Rhodopseudomonas palustris HaA2: one gene and its partner. The protein of the gene in region 1 interacts with the protein of each later gene in a pairwise test. Links are inferred from orthologs where the notes say so. Each region holds a gene or a part of one and is shown in the gene's direction. Other genes may lie near its edges.

The links.
Region 2: the proteins of cysE (region 1) and cysK interact in binary tests that used the Escherichia coli proteins (3 or more experiments, as listed by UniProt). The link is inferred for Rhodopseudomonas palustris HaA2 from one-to-one orthologs.

What each region holds. Positions count from the first base shown.
Region 1 is NC_007778.1:2,422,399-2,434,297, forward strand. Bases 3,971-6,935 are described here. They hold cysE (serine O-acetyltransferase), read left to right. Parts: upstream 3,971-5,021; coding sequence 5,022-5,849; downstream 5,850-6,935. Other genes in these bases: RPB_RS10735 (alpha/beta fold hydrolase), read left to right, coding at 4,047-4,799; RPB_RS10745 (DUF3126 family protein), read left to right, coding at 6,032-6,250; RPB_RS10750 (hypothetical protein), read right to left, coding at 6,394-6,935. Also shown: RPB_RS10710 (glycosyltransferase family 92 protein), read right to left, coding at 1-417; RPB_RS10715 (twin-arginine translocation pathway signal), read left to right, coding at 674-1,078; RPB_RS10720 (FAD-dependent monooxygenase), read right to left, coding at 1,104-2,306; RPB_RS10725 (zinc-finger domain-containing protein), read right to left, coding at 2,314-2,559; RPB_RS10730 (hypothetical protein), read left to right, coding at 2,771-3,961; more of RPB_RS10750, read right to left, coding at 6,936-7,104; RPB_RS10755 (DUF6949 family protein), read left to right, coding at 7,288-7,620; RPB_RS10760 (gamma carbonic anhydrase family protein), read left to right, coding at 7,679-8,209; RPB_RS24875 (hypothetical protein), read right to left, coding at 8,252-8,413; RPB_RS10765 (hypothetical protein), read right to left, coding at 8,426-8,620; RPB_RS10770 (hypothetical protein), read left to right, coding at 8,791-9,186; RPB_RS10775 (porin), read right to left, coding at 9,314-10,801; RPB_RS10780 (MarR family winged helix-turn-helix transcriptional regulator), read left to right, coding at 11,326-11,859.
Region 2 is NC_007778.1:520,043-531,900, reverse strand. What follows is about bases 4,686-7,609. They hold cysK (cysteine synthase A), read left to right. Parts: upstream 4,686-5,610; coding sequence 5,611-6,609; downstream 6,610-7,609. Other genes in these bases: bchO (alpha/beta fold hydrolase BchO), read right to left, coding at 6,640-7,587; RPB_RS02420 (HNH endonuclease), read right to left, coding at 4,769-5,326. In the rest of the region: RPB_RS02440 (filamentous haemagglutinin family protein), read right to left, coding at 1-1,729; RPB_RS02435 (FecR family protein), read right to left, coding at 1,926-2,879; RPB_RS02430 (RNA polymerase sigma factor), read right to left, coding at 2,971-3,519; RPB_RS02425 (STN domain-containing protein), read right to left, coding at 3,512-4,150; RPB_RS02405 (sulfate transporter family protein), read right to left, coding at 8,183-8,929; aceK (bifunctional isocitrate dehydrogenase kinase/phosphatase), read right to left, coding at 9,053-10,870; RPB_RS02395 (DNA cytosine methyltransferase), read left to right, coding at 10,882-11,858.

The sequences.
Region 1 (11,899 bases):
CGCGCCCGCGAACCGGCCGAGCACGTCGGTGACCTTGTCGGCGGCGGGCGAGAACAGAAACTCGTCGATGTCGATGAACGCCATCCACTTCGCATCCAGCCGGTGCCGCCTGATGCAATGGCGATACGCCGGCAATTGCCCGACCTCGACCGGCCAGTCCGTCAGCGTCACCAGCCCGCGCGCGATCCACGGCGCCAGCACCTCGCGGAAATCGTCGGTGCTGAAATTGTTGTAGAGATAGAAGTGGCCGACACCGACGCCCTCGTGAAACCGCAACCACTCGTCGAGGAACGGCGCTTCCTCGCGAAAGATCGCGACCACCGCCAGCGTCGGCACGTCGCGCCCGGCGACGGCACGATCGAGCGCCCGGGCGCGCCATACGAACGGCGCCCGCAACCACGTCTTGAAATCCGGCATTGGCGTCCCCCACGGGCCGGCCCATCGATATCGGCAACGCGAGTCCGAGGGCCGTTCGGCGCGTGTTTCAGATCGCCGATCTTGCCAAGTCGCGTGCGCTGCCGCAATCGTTTAACCGCGTGTGCTCGCGCGCTTCCGAATTGCGGCCATAGCGCCGCCGGGCACCGCGCCTCATTCCCGCCACCGCCGCCTGATCTTTCCGGAATCGCAACGTTGTTCTGCTATTCCGAGTGCCATGATCGATCGTGAAGCTGTCGTGTCCCGTCTGCGCCTCGGCGCCGCTGCTGCGCTCGTCGTCGCGGCCGGCGGGCTGTCGGGCTGTGCCGCGATCGGCGACAGCGCGATGTCGCAGGCCTTCGTCGATCCGGCCAAATACAGTCTGTTCAATTGCGAGCAGCTCGGCACCGAGCGCAAGGAGCTCGACAAGCGACTGGACGTACTCACCGGGTTGATGCGCAAGGCCGAGACCGGCGTCGGCGGGGCGGTGGTGTCCGAGGTCGCCTATCGCAACGACTACATCAATTTAAAGGCGCAGTCGCGGCTGGCCGAGCAGACCTGGCGCGACAACAAATGCGTCGAGGCGCCGGCTGCGGCGCCCGCGCCGGCCGGCTTCGGACCCGCCCCACGCGCTCCGGCGCATCCGGGCCGCGGCGCGCGCTGACGCGTCGTCGGAATGCGCCGCGGCTTCACGGCCGCCAGTCGTAGACCCAGCTTTGCCGCGCCAGCAGCCGCTGGCTGCCGAGCGCCTGCATCGCCAGATCGCGCGCCAGCGCCATCGGCCCGGTGAGGTGGTAGATCTTGCCGTTCTGCCGCGCCAGCCGCTGCACCTTCGCCACCCGCGCGCGGCGCGCCTGCGCATAGCGCTGCAGCGCCGCCGGCACGCTACCGCCGGCGTCTGCGCGGTGGCTGTCGCCGAGGCATTGCGCCAGCACCGCGGCGTCCTCGATCGCCATGCCGGCGCCCTGGGCCGCGAACGGCAGCATGCCGTGCGACGCATCGCCGAGCAGCGCCGTCGTGCCCGCGCTCCATGCGCCGCCGTCGGGCATCGCGAACAGCGCCCAGCGCTTCCAGATATCGACCGCGCCGATCAGCTTGCGCGCCGGGGTCGCCCAGCCGGCCGCCTCGAACCGGCTCCTGATCTCGCGCGCCTCGCCAGGGGCGCTCCAGCCCTCGCGATGCCAGTCGTCGGAGACGATCGCGACCAGGTTGATCCGCCGCCCGCCGGAGATCGGATACACCACCAGATGCGCCTGCGGTCCCATCCACAGCTGCACGCCCAGGGGCGCGGCTTGCGGCAGCGCCCGGGCGTCGACCGTGCCGCGCCACGCGATCAGCCCGCTGAAGCGCGGCTGCGTCGACGGAAACATCTGCCCGCGCACCGTCGACCAGATGCCGTCGGCGCCGATCAGCGCCAGTGCCTGTTGCTGCCGGCGCTCGCTGCGGCGGCGATAGCCGACCGTGACGCCGCCGCTGTCGCTGCTGAGATTTTCGAATGCGGAGCCGAGTTGCAGATCGATCGAGCGGTGCGCCTTCACCTCGGCCTCGAGCGCGGATTGCAGATCGGCGCGGTGGATCACCCAATACGGTGCCCCGGCGCGCGCCGCCGCGGAGTCGCCGAGCGGCAGCCGCACCGTGGCACGGCCGCTGCGCGCGTTCATCACCGTCACGGCGTCGGGCACCACGGCGCGCTGCGCCAGCCTGGCGCCGAGGCCGAGATCGATCAGCACGCGGCTGGCATTGGGGGAGAGTTGCAATCCGGCGCCGGCTTCCTCGAGCCGTTCGGTCTTTTCCAGAACGACGACGCGGAAGCCGCGCGCCGCGAGCGCGAGCGAAGCTGTTAGTCCGCCGATGCCCGCGCCCGCGATGACGATGGTGCGCGAAGCCGGCACTGCGCGATCAGGCGACCTTGTCCTTCAGCACGCATTCCGGCGGCCGCGCTTCGCCGGGACCGAGGTCCGGCGCGTAGCGATACAGCGTCGAGCAATACGGGCAGATGATCTCGTTGTCGTTGCCGAGATCGAGAAACACGTGCGGATGATCGAACGGCGGATTGGCGCCCACGCACATGAATTCCTTCGAGCCGATCTCGATCATGGGAACGCCGGCTTCGTTCTGGAAATGTGGAACCACGTGGTCGGACATTCGGCTCACCTTAACTCGCGGCGGAGAGGGCAATCATCACGGTGCAGCGCACCATACCGGCGTCGGCTCCTGATTCCTAGAGCGCGCAGACACGCTTTGCCTGTCGAAATTCGACACAATCCCATGATGTTGGAGAAGCCCTTCTTTCGTTGCATCGGTTGTGTCCAAGTCATGACACCCCACATTAAGGACACAACAAGGGCCGCACCGAATGCGTCTGAAATTGGGCATGGCCAGGAGTTATATGGCCAGGACTAATATGGCCAAGGCGGGCATCGCACTCTGCGCGGTCGCGCTGGTGCTGATGTGGCCGCATGCCCGACAGAGCGCGGCGTTTCTCGCCGCACAGGACGATCCGGCCCGGCTGTCGGACCTGCAGATCGGGGCCGCCTTGCAGCGCGACCCGGACCTGATCACGCGCCATATCACCGATGCGCTGGACGCCCGCGATCCGGATCTCGCCGACAGCCTGGTGCAACTTGCCGCTGCACGAAATATCACGCTTCCCGTCGAACTCACCACGCGCGTCGCCGCGGCGGTGGCCGCTGAGCAATCGGCCGCCGGCATCGCCACCCGCTTCGCGACCGGCCTCGTCACCGGCGAGGCGAAGGACGGCGCCAGCCTGTCCGGCACGGTGGCGGGCGATCTGTTCGTGTTCGGCGACATCCGCGACGTGGTCCGCGAGGGCACCAATCTGGCGACGGGCGCCGACGCCGACCGGGTCGTGCTCGGGCTCGCGGCCGCCGGGATCGCCATCACCGCGGCGACCTATGTCACGCTGGGCGGCGCGGCGCCGGTGCGCGCCGGGCTGACGCTGGTCAAGGATGCGCGCAAGGTCGGCCGGCTCGGCGGGGGGCTGGCGACATGGACCAGCCGCTCGGCGCGCGAGGTGGTCGATGCGCCGGCGCTGCAGCGCGCGGTTGCGGGCTCCTCGTTCAGCCGCCCGGCAGAGACGCTGACTGCGGTCAAGGCGGCATTCCGCGCCGAGAAGGCCGGCGGGCTGATGCGGCTCGCCAAGAATGTCGGCCGCATCGGCGACAAGGCCGGCACCCGCGGCGCGCTCGATACGTTGAAGATCGCCGAAGGTCCGAAGGATGTCGCCCGCGCGGCGCGACTCGCCGAGGCCAAAGGCGGCCAGACCCGCGCCTTCCTCAAGGTCCTCGGCCGCGGCGCGCTGCTGCTCACCACCGGCGCATGGAATTTCGCCTGGTGGATCTTCGGCGCGCTGATGACGCTGTTCGGTCTCGTCACCTCGCTCAAGGCCGGCGTCGAGCGGATGACGCAAGGCTGGATCGATCGCGGCAAGGCGCGGCGCGCGAAGCGGCTGCTGGCCGAGGCGAAGCGGGCGCAACGCGCGCAAGTCAATCCGTCTCCGGTCGCAGCGGCCCTGTCGGTTTCGTAGTTGTCGGGCGACGTCGTGACTCTCTATCCTGCCGCTGTCCACACGACGACCTCACCATCTCCTTCAACAACTCATCGGACGGTCGATGCCGAGCTTTGATCACGGCGGAGTCACTATCGCGTATCTCGACGACGGCGAGGGCGATCCGATCGTGCTCGTGCACGGCTTCGCGTCGAACAAGAACGTCAACTGGGTGTATCCGTCGTGGCTGTCGGAGCTGAAGCGCGCCGGGCGTCGCGTCGTCGCGCTCGACAATCGCGGCCACGGCGAATCGTCCAAGCTGTACGATCCCGCCGATTACGGGCTGACCACGATGGCCGGCGACGTGATCGCGCTGATGGATCATCTGGCGATCGATCGCGCCGATATCATGGGCTACTCGCTCGGCGGCCGCATCACCGCGACGCTGGCGCGGCGGCATCCCGAGCGCGTCCGCGCGGCGATCCTCGGCGGTATCGGCAGCGGCCTGGTGGTCGGCGGCGGGCCGGGCGAGACCGTGGCGCTGGCGCTCGAGGCGCCGTCGCTCGACGACGTCAGCGATCCGGTCGGCCGCACCTTCCGCGCCTTCGCCGATCAGACCCGCTCCGATCGCAAGGCGCTGGCCGCCTGCCTGCGCGGCTCGCGGACGCTGATGAGCGAAGACGAGGTCGCGCAGATCGCGGTGCCGGTGCTGATCGCGGTCGGCACCGTCGACGACGTCGCCGGCTCGGCGCATCAGCTCAGCGGCATGATCCCCGGCTCCGAAGTGCTCGACATCCCGCGCCGCGACCACATGCGCGCGGTCGGCGATCGCGTTTTCAAGGAAGGCGTCGTCGATTTTCTCGGGCGCCGGCCGTGACCGGCCGGGCGGTGGCTTCGCCGGCAGCTTGAACCCGGCGATGCGCTCCCCATGTCGAGTGTCGCAACACCGACAAGGGCAGCCGCCGGCCGGATGAATGTTCGTTGGTAACAATGGGTTAATGGCCGAGCCCGGGATCGCTTGCAGCCGCGCAAGGCGGCGGGACAGCATCGTCGCCGGCGTGCTATAGTGATCGCGGCAGACCAGATCGAGAGAACCGCCATGGTGATGCATCAGATCAATCCGCAATCCGCGAAACTGACGACGCTCGATCCGATCTGGGAGCGGGTACGCACCGAGGCGGAGGACGTGGTCCGCCGCGAACCGGAGCTGGCGTCGTTCATCTACGCCAGCGTGCTGCATCACGACCGGCTCGAAGACGCGGTGGTGCATCGTGTCGCCGAGCGGCTCGATCATGCGGCGCTGTCCGGCGATCTGATCCGCCAGACCTTCGAGGAAGCGCTGCGCGATACGCCGGACATCGGCAACGCGTTCCGCGCCGACATGGTGGCGATCTTCGATCGCGATCCGGCGACCGCGCGCTTCATCGATCCGCTGCTGTACTACAAGGGCTACCACGCCATCCAGACGCATCGGCTGGCGCACTGGCTGCTGCGCCACGGCCGCAAGGATTTCGCCTACTACCTGCAGAGCCGCGCCTCGGCGGTGTTCCAGACCGACATCAATCCCGCCGCCACGATCGGCCGCGGGATTTTTCTCGACCATGCGACCGGGCTCGTCGTCGGCGAGACCGCGGTGATCGAGGACGACGTCTCGATTCTGCACGGCGTGACGCTCGGCGGCACCGGCAAGGAGCACGAGGATCGCCACCCGAAGATCCGCCACGGCGTGATGATCGGTGCCGGCGCCAAGATCCTCGGCAATATCGAGGTCGGGCATTGCGCGCGAATCGCCGCGGGCTCGGTGGTGCTGAAGTCGGTGCCGCACAACATGACGGTCGCCGGCGTGCCGGCCAAGGTGGTCGGCGAGGCCGGCTGCGCCGAGCCGTCGCGCACCATGGATCAGATGCTCAACGCCATCGGGATCTGATCCGCGGGCGTTCTCCCGGCGACTTTCGTCTCGCTGCGATTGCGGTTCGAATCGCGACGTCGGGGCTTGCGGGGAGCGGCCCGAGAACGTACTGACGGCGGCCTTGCTTGCCGCGATCGGCGGCGGACTGCGTGTCCGCCGCGCCCTCGCGCCTTGTTGTCTAGACTGGATTGGAGATCACCGTGGACGTTCAGGAAGTCAGAAAACTCGATGCCTATCTCAAGCGGGTGTTCGGCAATCCGAAAATCCGCGTGGTGCCGCGGCCGAAGAAGGACGATTCCGCCGAAGTATATATCGGCGAGGAATTCGTCGGCGTGCTGTTCGTCGACGACGAGGACGATGATCGCTCGTTCCAGTTCCAGATGGCGATCCTCGAAGAGGATCTCGCCGACCTCGGCTGAGATTACGGCGCGCGCTCGCGCAGTCGATTTGTCAGGAGGCCGCTCAACTCCGTCATTGCGAGGAGCGAAGCGACGAAGCAATCCAGGTCGGTGCTCGGCACTGGATTGCTTCGCTACGCTCGCCATGACGAGCGCGGACGGTGCTAATTGCGCACGGCGTGGAGCTGCGCGGTGAGGCGCTCGATCGCGATGGCGACGTCGCGCCATTGCGTCAGCCATTGCCGGGGAAACCGGAAGGTGAGGTCGGCGCCGTCGATCCGCCGCTCGCTGATACACATTCCCGGGGTCTGCCGGTCGCGGGTGCAGCGCGCCGCGAGCGGCGGCTGTTCGGCGGTGACCAGATCCTCACTGCCATAGGGCGAGCCCTCGGCGAATGGACGAAGCATCAGCCCGTCGTCGGCCGGCTGCGGCGACGGCGTCAGATAGCGCGGATAGATCGTGCGCAGCCGCATCTGCGGGTCGAGCGTGTCGCGATGCGCGGCGATCGACACGAAGATGCGGTCGATCGGATGAAACTCCTCGACGTCCTGCGGCGACGCCCGCTTCGGCCGCTCCGGCGGCGCCAGCGAGGGATACAGGAAGGCGAGATCGACGCGTTCCTGCGGTCCGGAATGGCGCTGGAACTTCACCCGGAACGCCTTGGTGGGGACGTTGAACAGCGTCTCGCCGATGCTCACCGGGGTGCGGTCGGGGTCGCCGACCGGCTGCGCGCGCCAGGTCGGCCACAACAGATACGCCACCGCGGTGATCGCGAGGAGCGAGATCGTGCTGCCGATCGCGACCGGGATGCGATGGCTGCGCCGAGCCGCGGGATAGGCGCGGCGGCGGTAGGAAGCTGACGAAACCGAACTCATTTCAATCAAAACCCGAACGAAATCACATTGAGAGCCATGTGGCAGCGCAGCGACGAATGCTGTCGCGGCGCGAGCGCTATCCCTCGCACGGTCGCGTTAACCCAAACTTAACGATGCGCTGGCGGCCGGGGCCGCATTTTGCGACACTTTTCCGGTGGGGTTTGCGTGAGTGAGACAGTGCCGATGTCGCCGGATGCGTTCAACAATCTGTTCTCGCTCTTGATCGGCTTCGCCGTCGCCGGCGCACTGAGCAGCGGCTATCAGGCGATGCTGCGGCGGCCGGCCGGTTTCGGGCTGCTGCAGCAGGGCGTGGTGGCGCAGAGTTTCGCCGCGATCCCGTTCCTGGTGTTCGCCGCGCCGTTCATCATCATGCGCAACATTCTGCTCGGCCCGCGCACCGAGGGACGCCGCCGCGCCGAATTCGTGATGCTGGCGACCGTGCTCGCCGGCACCTGGAGCATGATGTCCGGCACGGTGCTGCTGATGGCGCTGCACGCCGTCGGCGTGATCGCCTGAAAGCCATTGCCCTTGCGCGCTCGCGTTGCCATGAAAGCTGCGGCAACAGGAGACCGACATGGCGATCTACGAGCTGGACGGGCAGCGCCCTGATCTTCCGCAGGACGGAAACTACTTCATCGCCGACACCGCCACGGTGATCGGCAAGGTGCGCCTGAAGCCGTCGGCCACCGTCTGGTTCGGCGCGGTGTTGCGCGGCGACAACGAGTGGATCGAGATCGGCGAGGGCTCCAACGTGCAGGACGGCTCGACCTGCCACACCGATCCCGGGTTTCCGCTGACCGTCGGCCGCAATTGCACGATCGGCCACAATGTCATCCTGCACGGCTGCACCATCGAGGACGGCGCCCTGATCGGGATGGGCGCGATCGTGATGAACGGCGCCCGCATCGGCCGCGGCTCGATCGTCGGTGCCGGCGCGATCGTCACCGAGGGCAAGTCGTTTCCGGAGAATTCGCTGATTCTCGGCGCGCCGGCCAAGCTGGCGCGGACGCTCGATCCGGCGCAGGCGGCCGCGATGGAGCGGCCGGCGATGTTCTACGCGGCCAATGGCCCGCGTTACGCCAAGGGCCTCAAGAAGATCGGCTGACGCTGCGCTGCATCCGGCCGTGCGAGGTCGGATGCGGCGACGTCAGGTCCCCTCGGATTCGCGGGCCTGCATCGCCGTGGCGACGCGTTCGTGGCCGGCGGCCCACAGCGCATACTCCTCGCTGCCGTCGTGATACGGATTGGCTTCGGCGGGGATGTTCTGCTGCGCGGCGCGCTCGCCCTGGTCGAACGGATCGTCTGCCATCTGGCTGCTCCTTCACTGCTTGCGTTGCGCATTCGACGCTGCCGCGCTCTTGCGCAGCGCGTCGTTCAGATCGATCGGCACGCCGTGCTTCTTCAACAGATCGGCGAACGCCTCGTCGGCGAGCTCCTGCAGCGTGCCCATCCGATCGCGGCCGAGCTGCTTGAGCTTGTCGAAGGTGTCGTCGTCGAATTGGATCAGCTTGCGCATGGCGCGATGTCTCCGCGCAGACAACCCGTCGCCGGCCCGGATCGTTCCCCCGATGCCGCGCACGCCTCAGTCGCGCAGATTTGAATCCGGCCGATCGCCGATCGCCCAACATCCTGCGACAGCCGGGCGCATGCTGCGGCCGGGGCGACTTTGTCCGGATGGAGTGAACGATGTTTGGCAAGGCGATCGTTGCGTTTTCTGTTGCGGCGTTGGTGGCGCTGGCGGCGCCGACCGCGGCTTCGGCGCGCGGCGGCTTCCATGGCGGCGGTGGTTTCCACGGAGGTTGGCACGGCGGCGGTGGCTGGCATGGCGGCGGCTGGCGCGGCGGCGGCTGGCGCGGGCCGGGCTTTGGCATTGGCATTGGGGCCGTCGGCGTCGGTCTCGGACTCGGGCTGGCAGCGCCCTACGCCTGGGGCGGCTATGGCTACGGCTACCCGGCCTATTACAACGGCTACGGCTACAGCGATCCCTACGCCGTCGGCTATGACGACGACTGCTATCTGAGGACGCGGCGGGTGTGGACGCCCTATGGCTGGCGGCTGCGGCGCGTGCAGGTCTGCTACTGATCGATCGCCCGCGACGGTGCGTGGTCCGTGATCGCGCGTCGCTCGATCGAGCCCTTGAAACAGGAGAACCTCCGGCGGGGCATCGCCGGAGGTTCCTGGAGGTCTACATCAACCGTTGAGTTGTGGCTTAGAACGTGCGCTGAACGCGAACGGCGCCCACCACAGTGTCCTGGTCCTTGAACTCATAACGCGCCGACGGCTTGGTGGCGGCCGGCGAGACGTTGCCGGCGGTCACGCCGGAGTAGTTCTGGTCGAGGTGCATCCACATCACTTCGCCCGAGAAGCTCAGGTTCTTGACCGGAGTCCACACGGTGCGGAGGCCGATCTGAGCGATGTTGAAGTTCGGGTTGCCGGTGTAGGTGGTGCCGAAGCCCGGAGCCGCTGCGTTGAGGCCCGCATTGTAGAGCGCTGCGCCGGCGCCGCCGAAATCGACCGACGAGTAGGCACCGAACAGCGAGCTCGCCCAGTTGGCGTTCCAGTTGTGGTTGAACGCGCCGCGGATGCCCCAGGCCTTGACGGTCTGGATCTGACCGCCGGTGCCGAAGACGCCGTCCGGAGAGGACGCGAAGGCGACGCTCTGATACGCGCCGACGGCGCTGCTGCTGCCGTACATGGCGAACGCGTTCGGGCTGGTACCGCCGATCACGTAGCGGGTCGCGCCGTCAGCGTAGGTGGCATCGAGGTTGATCGAGTCACCCTTGCCGGTGGGCAGGTTCTTGAGCGACAGAGCGGCGAGGACCGCGAAGCCCCACTTGTCGTCCGGATGACCGGAGGTCTCGAGGGTCGGGACGTAGTAGCTGGCGCGGATCTGATGCGCGGCGGCCGAAACCTGGAACAGACCCCAGGCCTGATCGACGCGGATTTTGCCGACGATGTCGGGGATCTGCGTGCCGGCGTAGTTGTTCAGGCCCGAACCGTTGCCTGCGAAGTAGGTCGAGGCCGAGCCCGCGAAGATCAGCGGAGTGGCGCCGTTGACGTTGTAGAGCTGCGAAGTGCGGTAGGCGCTCTGGTCTTCGAGCGAGACCGAGCCCGACACGCCGTTGCCGAATTCGGCGGTGTAGCTGACCTGGTTGATGCCGGTCGAGGTGTCGTCGCCGCCGAGCAGGTTCGACGTGATGTTGCCCGGACCGCCGTGCCACGGCGTCGAGAACTGCGAGACCGCCTTACCGAAGGTGAAGCCGGCGAACTGGATGAAGGCGAAGTAGACGCCGAGGCTGCCGCCGGCGACGCTGTCGCTGCCGGTGGTCCAGGTGAAGGTCGAATCGAAGAAGGTGCGCACGACGCCGTATTCGGTCGCGGTGCGGGTGTCGATGTTCACATCGGCGCGCGAACGCATGATGGTGTTGTTCGACAGCCGGTTGCCCTGACCGGCGTTACCGGACCAGGAGGGCGTTTCGGTCATGCCGCCGGCATTGAACGCGTACTCGGCGCGGATGTAGCCGCCGAGCTTGATGCAGGTGTCGGTGCCCGGGATGTAGTAGAAGCCCGCGCCGTAGAGCGAGCAGACCTTCACGTATTCGACCGCCTTCGCCTTGAGCGGAAGATCGGCGGCTTGCGCCGAAGTCGCCATCAGGACGGCCGTGCTGCCCAGCATCAGGCCTTTAACGAAATTCATGTGAAACCTCCAAGTTTGCCGGTTGGGCAATGCCGAGGGGTTTCCAGTATCGGCCCCACGGCGCTGCCCGCGAACCACCCTGAGAGCGCCCGCTGATCCTGCGATGCCGCTCGTCGGGTAGGGACGACTTCGAGGTGCCCCCCTCCGTCGATGACTGACTCGATACATAACAAAGTTAGCTATTGGAAGGACCAAACCACGATGTTGACCCAGCTGCGGCAAACATGTGGCCTTGTCGCAACACTACGTCATGATTCTGTCACGATGTATGATCAGGCATGGCGGACAAGATACAACTCGGTCAAAACCGAGGGACGACGGTGAATTGGCTGAACTCTGAAACAGTTATGGCCATCGCGAGGCGATAGCGCCGGGCGGCCCCTGCAAATGTCTGCAGCAGCCGGTCGACTTTAGTCGTGGTGATCCGCCGCGAATGCCTTATGAAATAACATTCTTCCCTTCGCTAAAGGCGTGGGGGCGAAACAGACGCACGGGGAAACGGCGCGCGATCGGAGGTCCATCGAATGCCGAATCGGCAAAATGCTCGAAAGCTCGCAGCGGCTGACGCGGCGCCCGCCCGGGCGACAGCGGAGAACGATCATCGCCTGTCCTATCAGGTGATCTGGGACTTCGTGTCGATCAGCAACAATCTCGAGGACATGCGCCGCGCCTGGGCGAAGCTGTTCGGCATCAGCGGCTCGCAATGGCTGATCCTGATGGCGATCAGCGACCTCGATCAGGGCAACGGCGTTTCGGTCGGCGACGTCTCCGACAAGATCCACGCGGTCTCGACCTTCGTGACGACGCAGACCAAGATCCTCGAGCGGCTCGGCCTGATCAACCGCGTCAGCTCGACCACCGACGCCCGCGTCGTGCTGATGTCGCTGTCGGAGACGGCGCAGACCAAAATGACCGAACTGAAGCCGCGCTGGGAGGCGCTGCACGAATACATCTTCCGCGACTTCGACGCCGAGGCGCTGCACGACGTCAAGGCCAAGCTCGACATGCTGAAGCGTCGCACCAAGGTCGCGATGCAGCGCGTCGCGGACGACAATTAGCTCTTCCGCTCGTTGCACCGCCGTGTCGCGTTCGCGTCAC
Region 2 (11,858 bases), 1.9 Mb from region 1 along the record:
AGACGTCCTGATTGGTCAGCACGCCGGACTCGCGATTGACCGGGGCGTCGCGCATCTCGTTGGGCTGAACGTTGATCTTCAGGCTGTTGGCCGACATCGGCAGTACGCTCGAGGTACCGGAGACGTCGAGCACGGCATCCCCGGCCGCAAACACCCGCGCCCGCGCGCTGACGGCGATCTGGCCGCCTTGCGCCAGCGTCAGCGAGCCGCCGTCGAACGTCACCACGCCGCCGCTGACGATCTCGACCCGGCCGAGATCCTGACGGTCGGCGAGGCTGGACAGATTGCCGAACTGGCCGAAGGAGGCCGTGGCGCGGGCGGCATTCTGTGTCGCGGAATCGGCGATCAGCGCGTCGCGCTTGGAGTTGAGCGCGGTGTCGGCGCTGCCGAGCTCGGGCATGATCTGGGTCAGCGACGCCGCGCCGAGCGTGACGCTGCCGCTCGCATCCGAAGCCGCATTGAGCAGATGAATGCTGCCACGGATGTCGACCGAGGTGGTGGCGATGGCGACGCCGTTCTGCGCCACCGCATGGCCGGCCAGCGTGATGTCGCCCTGCTGGGCGAACACGAGACCGCTGTTGGTCACCGCACCACCGCCGGGCGTCCAGCTACTGCTGCTCGCATTCCAGAGCCCGGGCGCGATCTCGTTGCCGCGCGTGGTCGAGAAGCTGTTGGCGTCGGTGGCGTAGCCCTTGCGGACGACGAAGTCGCGGCCCGCGGCCAGCACGGTCTGGCCCTTGGGCGTGGTGATGGTGCCGGCATTGGAGACGCTGGTGCCGAGCAGCATGACGAAGCCGCCGCCTTGCGTCACGGCGCCGGGGGCGCTGGTGTTGATCAGCGCGCCCTGCTCCACCGTGATGGCGCCGGTCGCGCCGCTGAAGCTCGGCAAATACGATGAGCCCGACAAGCTCGAATAGATGCCGTTCGCCTTGAACTGCGCGTCGGTGACCTGAGCCGCCGAGGCGATCAGGCTGCCGACATTGACCTGGCTGGCGCCGCCGAAAATGATGCCGTTCTGGTTGATGATGTACACCGACCCATCGGCGCCGATGCTGCCCAGGATCTGGCTCGGCGACGCGGCGCCGACGACGCGGTTGAGCGCGACCCAGTTGCTGTTGCCCTGCTGATCGAACACGACACTGGTGCTCGCCCCGACATTGAAGCTCGCCCAGTTGAGGATCGCCTGCGCGCCGGTTTGCTGCACAGTGACGGTCGGCGCATCGGCCGGCCCGCTCTGTACCGGCGTCCTGGCATTGGTCCAGCTCAGCACCGGGCGCGCGGCCCCGGGCGCCGCAAGCCCGGAATCCGGCACCAGCCCACCCGCTGCCAGACCGTTCGGCACCACCACCGGCGCCGTCACCGACACGCCGGCCGCCTGCGCGGCCGCCCGTGCCGCGGCTTGCGCCGCCTGGATGCCCTGCAGCGCCTGCGCGGCCTGGGTCAGCGACTCCACCGACCGCTGCGCCGCCGCACTACCCTGCTGCGCCGCCGCCGTGGCCGCAGCCGCCGCCACCGCCGCCGCCGAATAATCCGGCGCCGCGCCGCCGAGCGAGCGCGCCATCGCCGGCGCCGCGGTGAGCAGCACCGTCAGGGCCAGCGCGCTGGTGCTGGTGAGCATCAGCCTGCGCGACAACGCCCGACGCTTCGCCGTGACGCGAAGCTGCCCGCCGTCTTCGGCGGTGACGCGGGAGTGCCGGCGGCCGACGTCGTGGTGAAGCGCGGGGCTCATGCGAATTCCTTGTCACGCGAAAGCGCCCCGGCCAGACCAGGGCGGGAAACCGGCCGATGCCAGTCCCCTTCGTCAGCAAGGACGCTATTCGGCCGCGGCGCACCGAAGTGACAAATTGGGCCTGACGAGAAAAAATCGACTTGCCGGCACCGGCGCCCGCAGGACTGCGTGAAACGCCCGCTAGTCCCGGCGTCATTCAGCCCAGCAGCACGATGCCGCCCGGCAGCCGCGTCAGCTTGGCGCCGAAGATCTGTTCGAACATCGCCATAACGCCATCGACATTGTCGACGCGGAAGCGGCCGTTGACAACGCGCCGGCCGAGTTCGGCATTGACCACCATCACCCGGCCCGGTCGGTATCGATTGATCTCAGCGACGACATCCATCAGCGGCCGCTGGTGGAAGATCAGCAGGCCTTCGCGCCAGGCCGTCACCTCCCCGATATCCGCCGGCGTCGCCGATCCTAGCCCATCGGCGCCGTAGCGGAGCTGCTGCCCCAGCCTCAGCACCGACGAGGCGGTGCCGAGGCGCACCTCCACCTCGCCCTGAAGGCAGGTGACGCAGGTCGCGTCCTGCTCGTGCAGGACGTTGAACTGCGCGTGGCGGGCTCTCGCCTCTCCGGCACCGGCCACGATGATCAGCTCGCGGCCCGGCTGCGCCCCGACCGTGACGGTGGCCTCTCCCCTGAGGAGTTCGATCCGCTCGATCGTATCCGCCGGCTTCTGCAGCTTGATGCTGGTGGCCGTGTTGAGCGACAGCCGGATATCGCCCGGGATGCTGACGTCTTTGGTTTCGCCGGTGGCGGTATGGTAGTCGGCCATCACATCGCCGAGCGAGGGCCACAGATCGAGCGGCGGACGAACGACGAGATAGGCCGCGGCTGCGGTCGCAGCGGCGCCGGCGACGAACGCGCGGCGGCTCGGTGCGGGCGCCGCCGCTTGCACGCCCCCCAAAGCTGCACCCGAGCGTCGCAGCACGTTGTCTCCAGCGCAGCCCAGCCGGTCCCAGAGCAGGCTCGCCTGCCACAGCGCCTCGGCGTGATCCGGGCTCTGGCGGCCCCACTGCTTGGTGGCCTCGACATCCGCGGGTGTGGCGCGTCCGGAGCCGAGCCGGCGCACGCGCTCCAGCGCTTCGCGGCGCAGCGCGCCCAATTGCTCCGGGGGGTCGTCGAATTGCATCATTGATCCAGAGAGCTGCAGACCGACGCCGCCAAGTCAAGGTGCGGCTCGAAATCCGTCCATGTCATGAAGACGCTTCTTTCGACCGCGGACCGAACCGCCGCGTGAGCTTTTTGCCGAACCGCCGGGCGCAATATTCCAGCGCCGCCTTCAATTCCATCTCGACGAAGCGCTGCGATAGACCGAGATGCTCGGCGATGCGCTTCAGCGGCACGCCCTCGACGCGGGATGCCAGCAGGATGGCGCGGCGCCGCGGCGGCAGCTCTTGCAGTACCTGTTCGAGAAACTCGACCTGCCGCCGCGCCTCGGCCTCGCGCTCGGGACCCGGCGCCGGATCGACCAGTTCGAGCATGTCCACCACATCGAGCTGCTTGTTGCGGCGTTGCTCGGTGCGCTCGCGGCTGATCGCGAGGTTCAAGGCGGTGCGCAGCAGATAGCCGAACGGACGCTGAACCTCGACCGGATCGTTGCCGCTGCGCAGATGCAACCAGGTTTCGTGCAGGGTCTCGCGCGCGGCTTCTTTCGAACCGAGACGGACAGCGAGCCGCCGGCACAATTCGTCATAGCGCTCCGCCAGCACCTCGCGGAGCACGGTCCAGCTCGCCTCAGTCATGGCGCGCCCGAGCCTGCGCCGGCGCGCCACCCCGCTCCGGCGCGCAATCGCCGGTCTCGGCCGGCGGGCGAGAGCCGATGGCGATGATAATCGGCTGCGGCAAATCCGGCGGCGGATGCTGGATCGACAGGTCGCCGAGCAACCGCACGATCGCCTGGTCGCGCGCCGGATCGGTCGAGCCGAACAGATGCGGCTTCAGGATCTGTCCGCTCGGGCCGATCCAGAATTCGAGCGTGGTGGCATAGCTGCCGGGCCGCGTCTCCGGTAAACGGCAAAAGGCGCTCGCAAGGCTGGCCTGCATGGCGCCGAGATAAGGCATCAAACCGGCAAGCGTCTGCTTGGGGGGGCCTGCGGCGTCCGAAGGAATCACCGTGAACGCATCAGAGCCGCGCACCGGCATGAGACCGGAACCCGCCAGCAGTCCGCGGAGCGCCTCTTGCGGAGACATCGTGCCAAAGACTGCATTCGAGCGGCGGCCTTGCGCCAAAGCCCCATCATAGACGAGCTGAAGTCCGGTGACCGCGCTGAACGCGTCGAGCGCCGAACTCAGCGGCTGTGCCGCAATGTCGAAAGCAATGATCGAGGGAGTGCTCGGTGCGGAAGCAGCCTTCACCAGCTCCAGGCTTGCCACCCATGTACCCGCTATGGTGGCTACGGTGGCCGAAGCCGCGAAACCAAGTCGGCTTCGAGGCTTGGATCCCAAAGCCGCCAAACGGGCCATGAGCGATCTGGTGGCCCCGCCCCTCCTGTCATCAGGCACGTGCTGGCGGGACACAGCAGACCCACATCTCGAAATCGGACGATTTGGACGATACTGTAGAGCTTATCGCCACAATATAAGAATGCTTTATGACAGCCGCGCGTCGGACAATCCCGATGGCGATGTCGGCGATGACCGACCGCAACACCGCTTCGAGGGTAGTCGGAGTGCGTCGCAGCCTTTTCGATCTCGTCGATCAGCACGAGCGGAGCGGGCGGGGCCTAGGATGATCTGATCCTCGTCACATATCATGAGTGCTTATTGCCAGCTTATTTCCCCAGATGCTTCTGACTCGTTCTTGGAGCGCAAATGACACGTTCTTAATGTGTCCACACAAGCGATTGACGTGATCTATGCTGGGTGATCGAGGACTGTGACAGACATTCGATTGCGACACGATCCGAAACGACACAGCTTTATGTGTCCCTTGGCGGTCTTCTGAGTCCCGTCACATGAGTCCCGTCACATCTCCTGTAGCCGATCAGTTCGCTACGGATCGAGCTCGGTGTCCCAGTACAAGTAATCGAGCCAGCTCTCGTGCAGATAGTTCGGCGGGAACAGCCGGCCGTTGCGGTGCAACTGGTGCACGGTCGGGGCGAAGGCGGTCTGGCGCGGGAACATCCGGGCCTGCGCCGGCGTCATGTTGCCCTTGCGCAGATTGCACGGCGAGCACGCCGCGACCACGTTCTCCCACGTCGTCTGCCCGCCCTTGGAGCGCGGGATGATGTGGTCGAAGGTGAGGTCCTCAGGTGCGCCGCAATATTGGCAGGAGAAGCGGTCGCGCAGGAACACGTTGAACCGGGTGAAGGCCGGATGCGTCGACGGCTTCACGAAGGATTTCAGCGAGACGACGCTGGGCAGCTGGATCTCGAGGTTCGGGCTGTGGATCGCGCGATCGTAATGCGCGACGATGTTGACGCGATCGAGGAACACCGCCTTGATCGCGTCCTGCCACGACCATAGCGATAGCGGATAGTAGCTGAGCGGCCGGAAATCCGCGTTCAAAACCAGCACCGGCCAACCGCCATGCGAGACATGCGCGTTCAAGAAACGCTCCTGACCCCCGACCGATCGACGCTGCGAAGCAGCATGCGGAAGGGATACTACAGCCAGCGTGACGCCGTTGTGAAGGGCAAGCCGAAAGGGAAAGGCATCTGCCGCGGGAATTCCATCCAAGGCCGGCCGAATTTGGAGAATGGGCGTTCCGGAACGCCGGCGGCGGGAGGTGATTGTTCCATATTTACCAGCCGCGTTGACGGCGGCGGGCGCCGCATATCAGATGAGTAGCAAATCCCGACGATTTCGACCCGAATTCCAGCCCGGAGGCGACCATGTCCAGCGCAGCAACCGCATCGCTCAAATCCACCGCCGCAGCGCCCGCCCATCAGCCCGGCCGCGGCCGGGTGTATGATTCGGTCGCCGATGCCTATGGCGACACCCCGTTGGTGCGGCTGAACCGGCTGCCGGGACTGAACGGCGTCAACGCGACGATTCTCGCCAAGCTGGAATATTTCAACCCGGCCTCCAGCGTGAAGGACCGCATCGGCGCCGCGATGATCGCCGCGATGGAGCGCGACGGCATCATCAAGCCCGGCACCATCCTGATCGAGCCGACCTCCGGCAACACCGGCATCGCGCTGGCCTATGTGGCCGCCGCCAAGGGCTATCGGCTCAAGCTGGTGATGCCGGAATCGATGTCGATCGAGCGCCGCAAGATGCTGGCCTTCCTCGGCGCCGAGCTGGTGCTGACCGAAGCCGCCAAGGGCATGAAGGGCGCCATCGCCAAGGCCGAGGAGCTGATCGCCTCGACGCCGAACGCGGTGATGCCGCAGCAGTTCAAGAACCTCGCCAACCCCGAGGTTCACCGCCGCACCACCGCCGAGGAGATCTGGAACGACACCAACGGCGCGATCGACATTTTCGTCGCCGGCGTCGGCACCGGCGGCACCATCACCGGCGTCGGCCAGGTGCTGAAGCCGCGCAAGCCGTCGGTCAGGATCGTGGCGGTCGAGCCGGAGGAAAGCCCGGTGCTGTCCGGCGGCGCACCCGGCCCGCACAAGATCCAGGGCATCGGCGCCGGCTTCGTGCCGGACATTCTCGACCGCTCGGTGATCGACGAAATCATCAAGGTGGCGGGACCGGTTGCGATCGAGACTTCGCGGGCGCTGGCGCGGCACGAAGGCATTCCGGGCGGCATCTCGTCGGGTGCCGCGATTGCGGCTGCGATCGAACTCGGCAAGCGCCCGGAAAACGCCGGCAAGACCATCGTGGCGATCGTGCCGTCGTTCTCGGAGCGCTATCTGTCGACCGCGTTGTTCGAGGGCGTGTAACCGCCGCCCACAACCGGCGTCGTCACGCCGTCACTCTGCCGCCGCGAGCGATCGCGGCAGCAGGCCGGCGTCGCGGGCGAATTCGACCATGATGTCGCGGACGTCGTGCGGCCGCTCCTCATGCGCCAGATGGCCGAGGCCCGGCATCACCGCGATGCCGGCGCCCGGCACCATACGTTGCACCCGGGCGGAATTGCTGGCCGCGATGGTCTTGTCGTTGCTGCCGGCGATCAGCAGCAGCCGGGTCGCCAGCTGCGGCAATTGCTGCGCGGTTCGTTCGAGCCGCCAGCTCGCCATCATCCGCAGCGCCGCAGCGACATGGCCGGGGCTGCGGACCAGCCGGCGATAATAGTCGATCCCTTCAGGCTCGATCGACGAGCCGGTGTCGGCCAGCATCCGCTCGACCATGCCCGGATTGCCGGCGAACCGCGCCAGCAGCCGCGGCACCAGCGCGCTCGACGCCAGCAGCCGCGCCAGCGGCAGCATGACCCGCCCCGCCGCGCCGCCGATCGGCAGCAGCGCGCCGTTGAGGGCGACGAGGCCGGCCGGCGCGATGCTGCCGTCGAGGCACATCCGCGCCAGCAGTGCGGCGCCGGCGGAATGGCCGGCGACCACAGCCGGCGCGTGATCGAGCCCGCGCAGCAGCGTCGCGAGATCCTGCGCCATCGCGTCGAGCGTCATGCGCGCCGCCGCCGGCGTTTCGGTGAAGCCGTGGCCGGGCAGATCGGGCGCGACGACGGTGAAGGGCTCCGCCAGCAGCGGCGCCAGCCTGCGCCAGGAATGCGTCGCCGCGCTTGTGCCGTGGATCAGCAACAGCACCGGACCGCGACCGCTCTCCTGCACGTGCCAGCGCAGCCCCGCGGCGTGCACGAACCGACTGGCGTCGCGATTGGGCCAGTCGCGCCCCTCGATGTCCCAGCGCGGCTTGGCGAGCGGCGAGCGAGGCGGAGGGGCGTTGTCGTTGAGCGCGCGCATCATCGCATTGTTCTCGTTGTTGCGCCGATGGCACCATCGCCGGCGCACCCTGTCAAATGCGCGACGGGCGCCGGGTTCCGAACGGGCGATTGATAATCTGCGAGATGGTACTCTGCTATCGTATCACCGACGCAGCACGCGGAGCACAACGTCGCGCTATGTCGGGGCTGGTGATGAGCACTGCACGCGGTTGACACTCCGTGTCAGCGCCGCACGACAGTCCGCGCGCGGAGTGTCGCGACGCTGATCGATCGTGTTGACCAAATCTGTCAGCACGCCGCGACAAACGTGAAATCGGCATGAATGCTGAAAATTTCGGTTCGCAGTCCTGCAAATCATTCCAATATTCATCTCAGCACACCCCTGAACTAACAGGTGGTGGGCATCGACAGCGGTCGCGGCGAATCACCGGCGACCTGGTCCCGAACGGGAGGGATGCGATGAAGATGTCTCATCTGGCGAATTTCCTGCTGATGATCGTCGGCGGCGCGGCGCAGGAAGTCGCCGTCGCGGTCAAGCGCCGCTGGCGCCGCGACGACCGCGCGCCGTAATCGCGGCGGCCGTCCTCACGGCCTCCCGGATCGGGTCGCGCTGCGCGTCAGCGTGCGCCGATCTCCCGCCGCTCGGGCGCGATCAGCTCCGGCCGCGAGCCGGACATCCGCTTGTGCAGATGCACCATGAAGGCCATGCCGAACAACGGCGTCGCCAGATTGACGATCGGGATCGACACGAAGGCGGCGATCACCAGGCCGCCGATGAACACCGTGGTGGCATTGTCGCGGCGCATCGCCTTGGCCTCGGCGGCCGGGCGGAAGCGCATCGCCGCCAGCTCGAAATATTCCCGCCCGAGCAGCCAGCCGGTGGCGACGAAGAACACGATGACGCCGGCGCCGGCGAAGAACAAAAACGGCAGCGCGATCAGATAGACCAGGATGGTCAAGAGCGCGGTCTTGATGGTTTCGATCAGCGCCACGCCGACCGGCAGCGCGACGCCCGGCTCCTCGTGCGGATAATATTCGCGCTCGACATGTTCGGCGGCCTCGTCGACGAAGATGCCGGCGACCAGCGAGGTCACCGCCGGCATCAGGAACACCGCGCCGACCACGATGCCGAGCCCGGCGGCGATCGACAGCACCCAGGACAGGATGTTGAGCGGGGTCTGGAAACCGCCCAGCGCAGCCTCGGCCCAAAGCTCGCTCGACGTCGCCGCCCAGCTCAGCAGCCGCTGCAGCCCGATCGCCGCCACCGCGATCAGCGCCAGCGCGAAGCCGATCGAGCGCCACAGGATCGAGCGCATCGGCGGCGACAGAATCTGGGTCAGCGCCTTGATGGCGGCGTCGAGCATGGGCGGTGTCCTCGTCCGGGAATGGGCTTCGCACAGGTAGAGGCGGCGGGAGGGTTCGGCAAGGGCGGAGCCCGGTCGCCGCGGCGGGCGCGGCAGTGCTTCAGCGTGAGGGCAGACGCGCAGCTAACGCCGCAGCCGCCGGGCCGCCGGATAGTTCATCACGCGGGGAACCTTGCCGGCGCGCAGCGCGCGCTGCATGCCCTGCCAATACTCCGGCTGCATCAGCTCGGGATGGGCGTCGCGGAAGGCGCGGCGCAGCGCCGGGTCGTCGATCCGCAACCCGCCGAGCATGTCGGCCGGGCGGAACACCACGCCGTCCTCGAACTCCGGCCCCGGCGGCGCGTCGTCGCCGCGGACCCGGACGTCGGTCAGGGGCTCGACCGCGTCGTAGTCGAACAGATACACTTTGCGGATGCGGCTGACGCCGTAGTTGCGGCCGTCGAGGTCCTTGTTGAAGATATCGGCGGCGGCGTTGTTCTTGATGCAGTCGCCGAGATTGATCACCGCGGCGCGGGCATCGGCGGCGGACGCGGTGGTGAGATAGAGCGGCAGCGGCGTCAGCTTGATCTGCACGATCAGATGCCGGAACACCAGCGCGCCGCGTTCCAGCGTCACGGTGTCGATGCCGGATTCCAGCAGCTCGTCGAGCAGATCGGGCGCGAACATCGTGCGCTCGAGCTTGACGTTGGAGTAGATGATGTTGTCGAGCATCGAGCCGGCGCGATCGATCTCGTGCACCAGATTGTATTTGCGCAGCACCGCGTCGAGGCCGTCGAAATAGTCGAACTTGTAGTCGTCGGTGGGATGGTCGCGGATGATCTTCAGCACATAGGCCGAGGACGGCATCGTGAACGCGATCGCCACCGTGCCCTTGAAACCCGGCGCGGTGTCGAGCTTCTCCTTGCTCCTGCGGTGCTCGGCGAGAATCTCGGTCATCACCGCGACCTTGCCGAGGTGGTGGAAGCCGATGCAGGAATATTGCGTGCCGAGCGGCCGCTTCGGCATCAGTTCGTGCAACAGCCGCGCCAGCTCGTGATAATGCGGATTGGTGGCGTGGTAATTGGCCAGCGTCGAGGAGAACGCGTATTGCAGCTCGTCGGCGTCGCACAGCACCGCATCGACGACGAGGCCGTCGTCCTCGTTGAGCAGCGCGATCAACAGCGGCAGGTTGCGCATCGGCATGTCGCCGCGGTCGCGCAGCCGGACGCGCCCGACCAGGCAGGCGCCGCGATTGCGGAAGAAGCCGGACTCGGCGATCTCGATCTTCGCGGTCTCGCCGGCGCGCGGGCCGAGCGGCTCCAGCGCAGCCTCGATCGCGGCCGCGGCGAGCGCGGCGTCGCCGTCGCGATCGCGCCACGGCCCGCGGAGGCCGGCGCCGTCGAGGATGTCGCGGATCACCGCCGGCCTGATCGGCAGCGTCGTGGCGATGGTCTTGAGGATCGCAGCGCTGGTCGCCTTCGGCCGCGCCGCCGGCCCGGTATCGTAGGACACCGGCCGCCATTCGTCGCTGACCAGCTTGCGGCGCAGCGACTGCCAGAACGCGAAGGCGAAATCGGCCTCGTAGCGCTCGGCGATCGCCGCCAGCAGCTCGGCCTCGGCGCGCGCCCAGAGCTGTTCGTCATTGGCGAGCTCGGGCAGCCCGGCCTTCAGCAGCGGCACCAGCTGATCGATGCAGGCGGTGTACAGCCCGAGCCGGATTTTCGACAGCCGCACCGTGGCGGCCCAGTCGCGCGCCTCGAACGCCGCCTGCGCCAGCGCCGGAATCCGCCGCGACACCGCGTAATAATTGTCGAACGCCGCCAACACCACGCGCGCCAGCGTGTGGGCCTGGTCGTCCGGATCGTCGGTCCGCACCAGCGCGTCGAGCAGATCGAAATCCGGCTCGGCGATCCGGGTGGCGGCGTCGATGTCGGAGGCAAAGGGATGACGGGTGGCAGTCATGGGGCGCAATCATGCGACGGATCCGGGCGCGGCGGCGTGATCTGACGCAAAACGGCGCCTTGCGGCCCGACCGATGGAGCGCGTACGAGCTCGCATCGGGCCTTCAGTTCGGCCTTGCCAAATACGAACAATTAGGGAACATTGCCGGCGGGGGCATCATGAAAATTGCAGGACTTTTCGCTGGCATCGGAGGGCTCGAGCTTGGTCTTCATCGGGCCGGGCACGAGACGGTAATCCTGTCCGAAATCTGGCAGCCCGCCGGGGCGGTGTTGGAACACCGCTTCAAGGGCGCCCCGAATGTCGGCGATGTCGCGACGTTGACGTCGCTGCCCTCCGAGGTCGAGCTGATGACGGCCGGCTTTCCCTGCCAGGACCTCAGCCAAGCCGGCAAGACCGCCGGGATCAAGGGCGGGAAGTCGGGGCTGGTGACGCATGTTTTCCGGCTGATCGATCGCAGCCGGCCGAAATGGGTGCTGCTGGAGAACGTCTCGTTCATGCTGCGCCTCGACGGCGGCAGCGCCATGACCCGGCTGGTCTCCGAATTCGAAAGGCGCGGCTATCGCTGGGCCTACCGCGTTGTGAATTCACTGAGCTTCTTGCCGCATCGGCGCGCGCGGGTGTTCTTTCTGGCGAGCATCGAGGGTGATCCGGCCGATGTCCTGCTGGTCGACGACGCGGAGCCCGCCGGGCTGCAGACAAGCCTGCAAAGCCACGCCCACGGCTTCTACTGGACCGAAGGAACGCGCGGTCTGGGATGGGGCCCCGACTGCGTGCCGACGCTCAAGAACGGCTCCACGGTCGGCATTCCTTCGCCGCCGGCGATCCTGATGCCGAACGGGGAAATCGTGACACCCGATATCCGCGACGCCGAGCGGCTTCAGGGACTTCCCGCCGACTGGACGAAGCCGGCCGAGAGGGTGGCCCGCGCGTCGTTCCGATGGTCGCTGGTCGGCAATGCCGTCAGCAAGCCGGTCGCGGCGTGGATCGG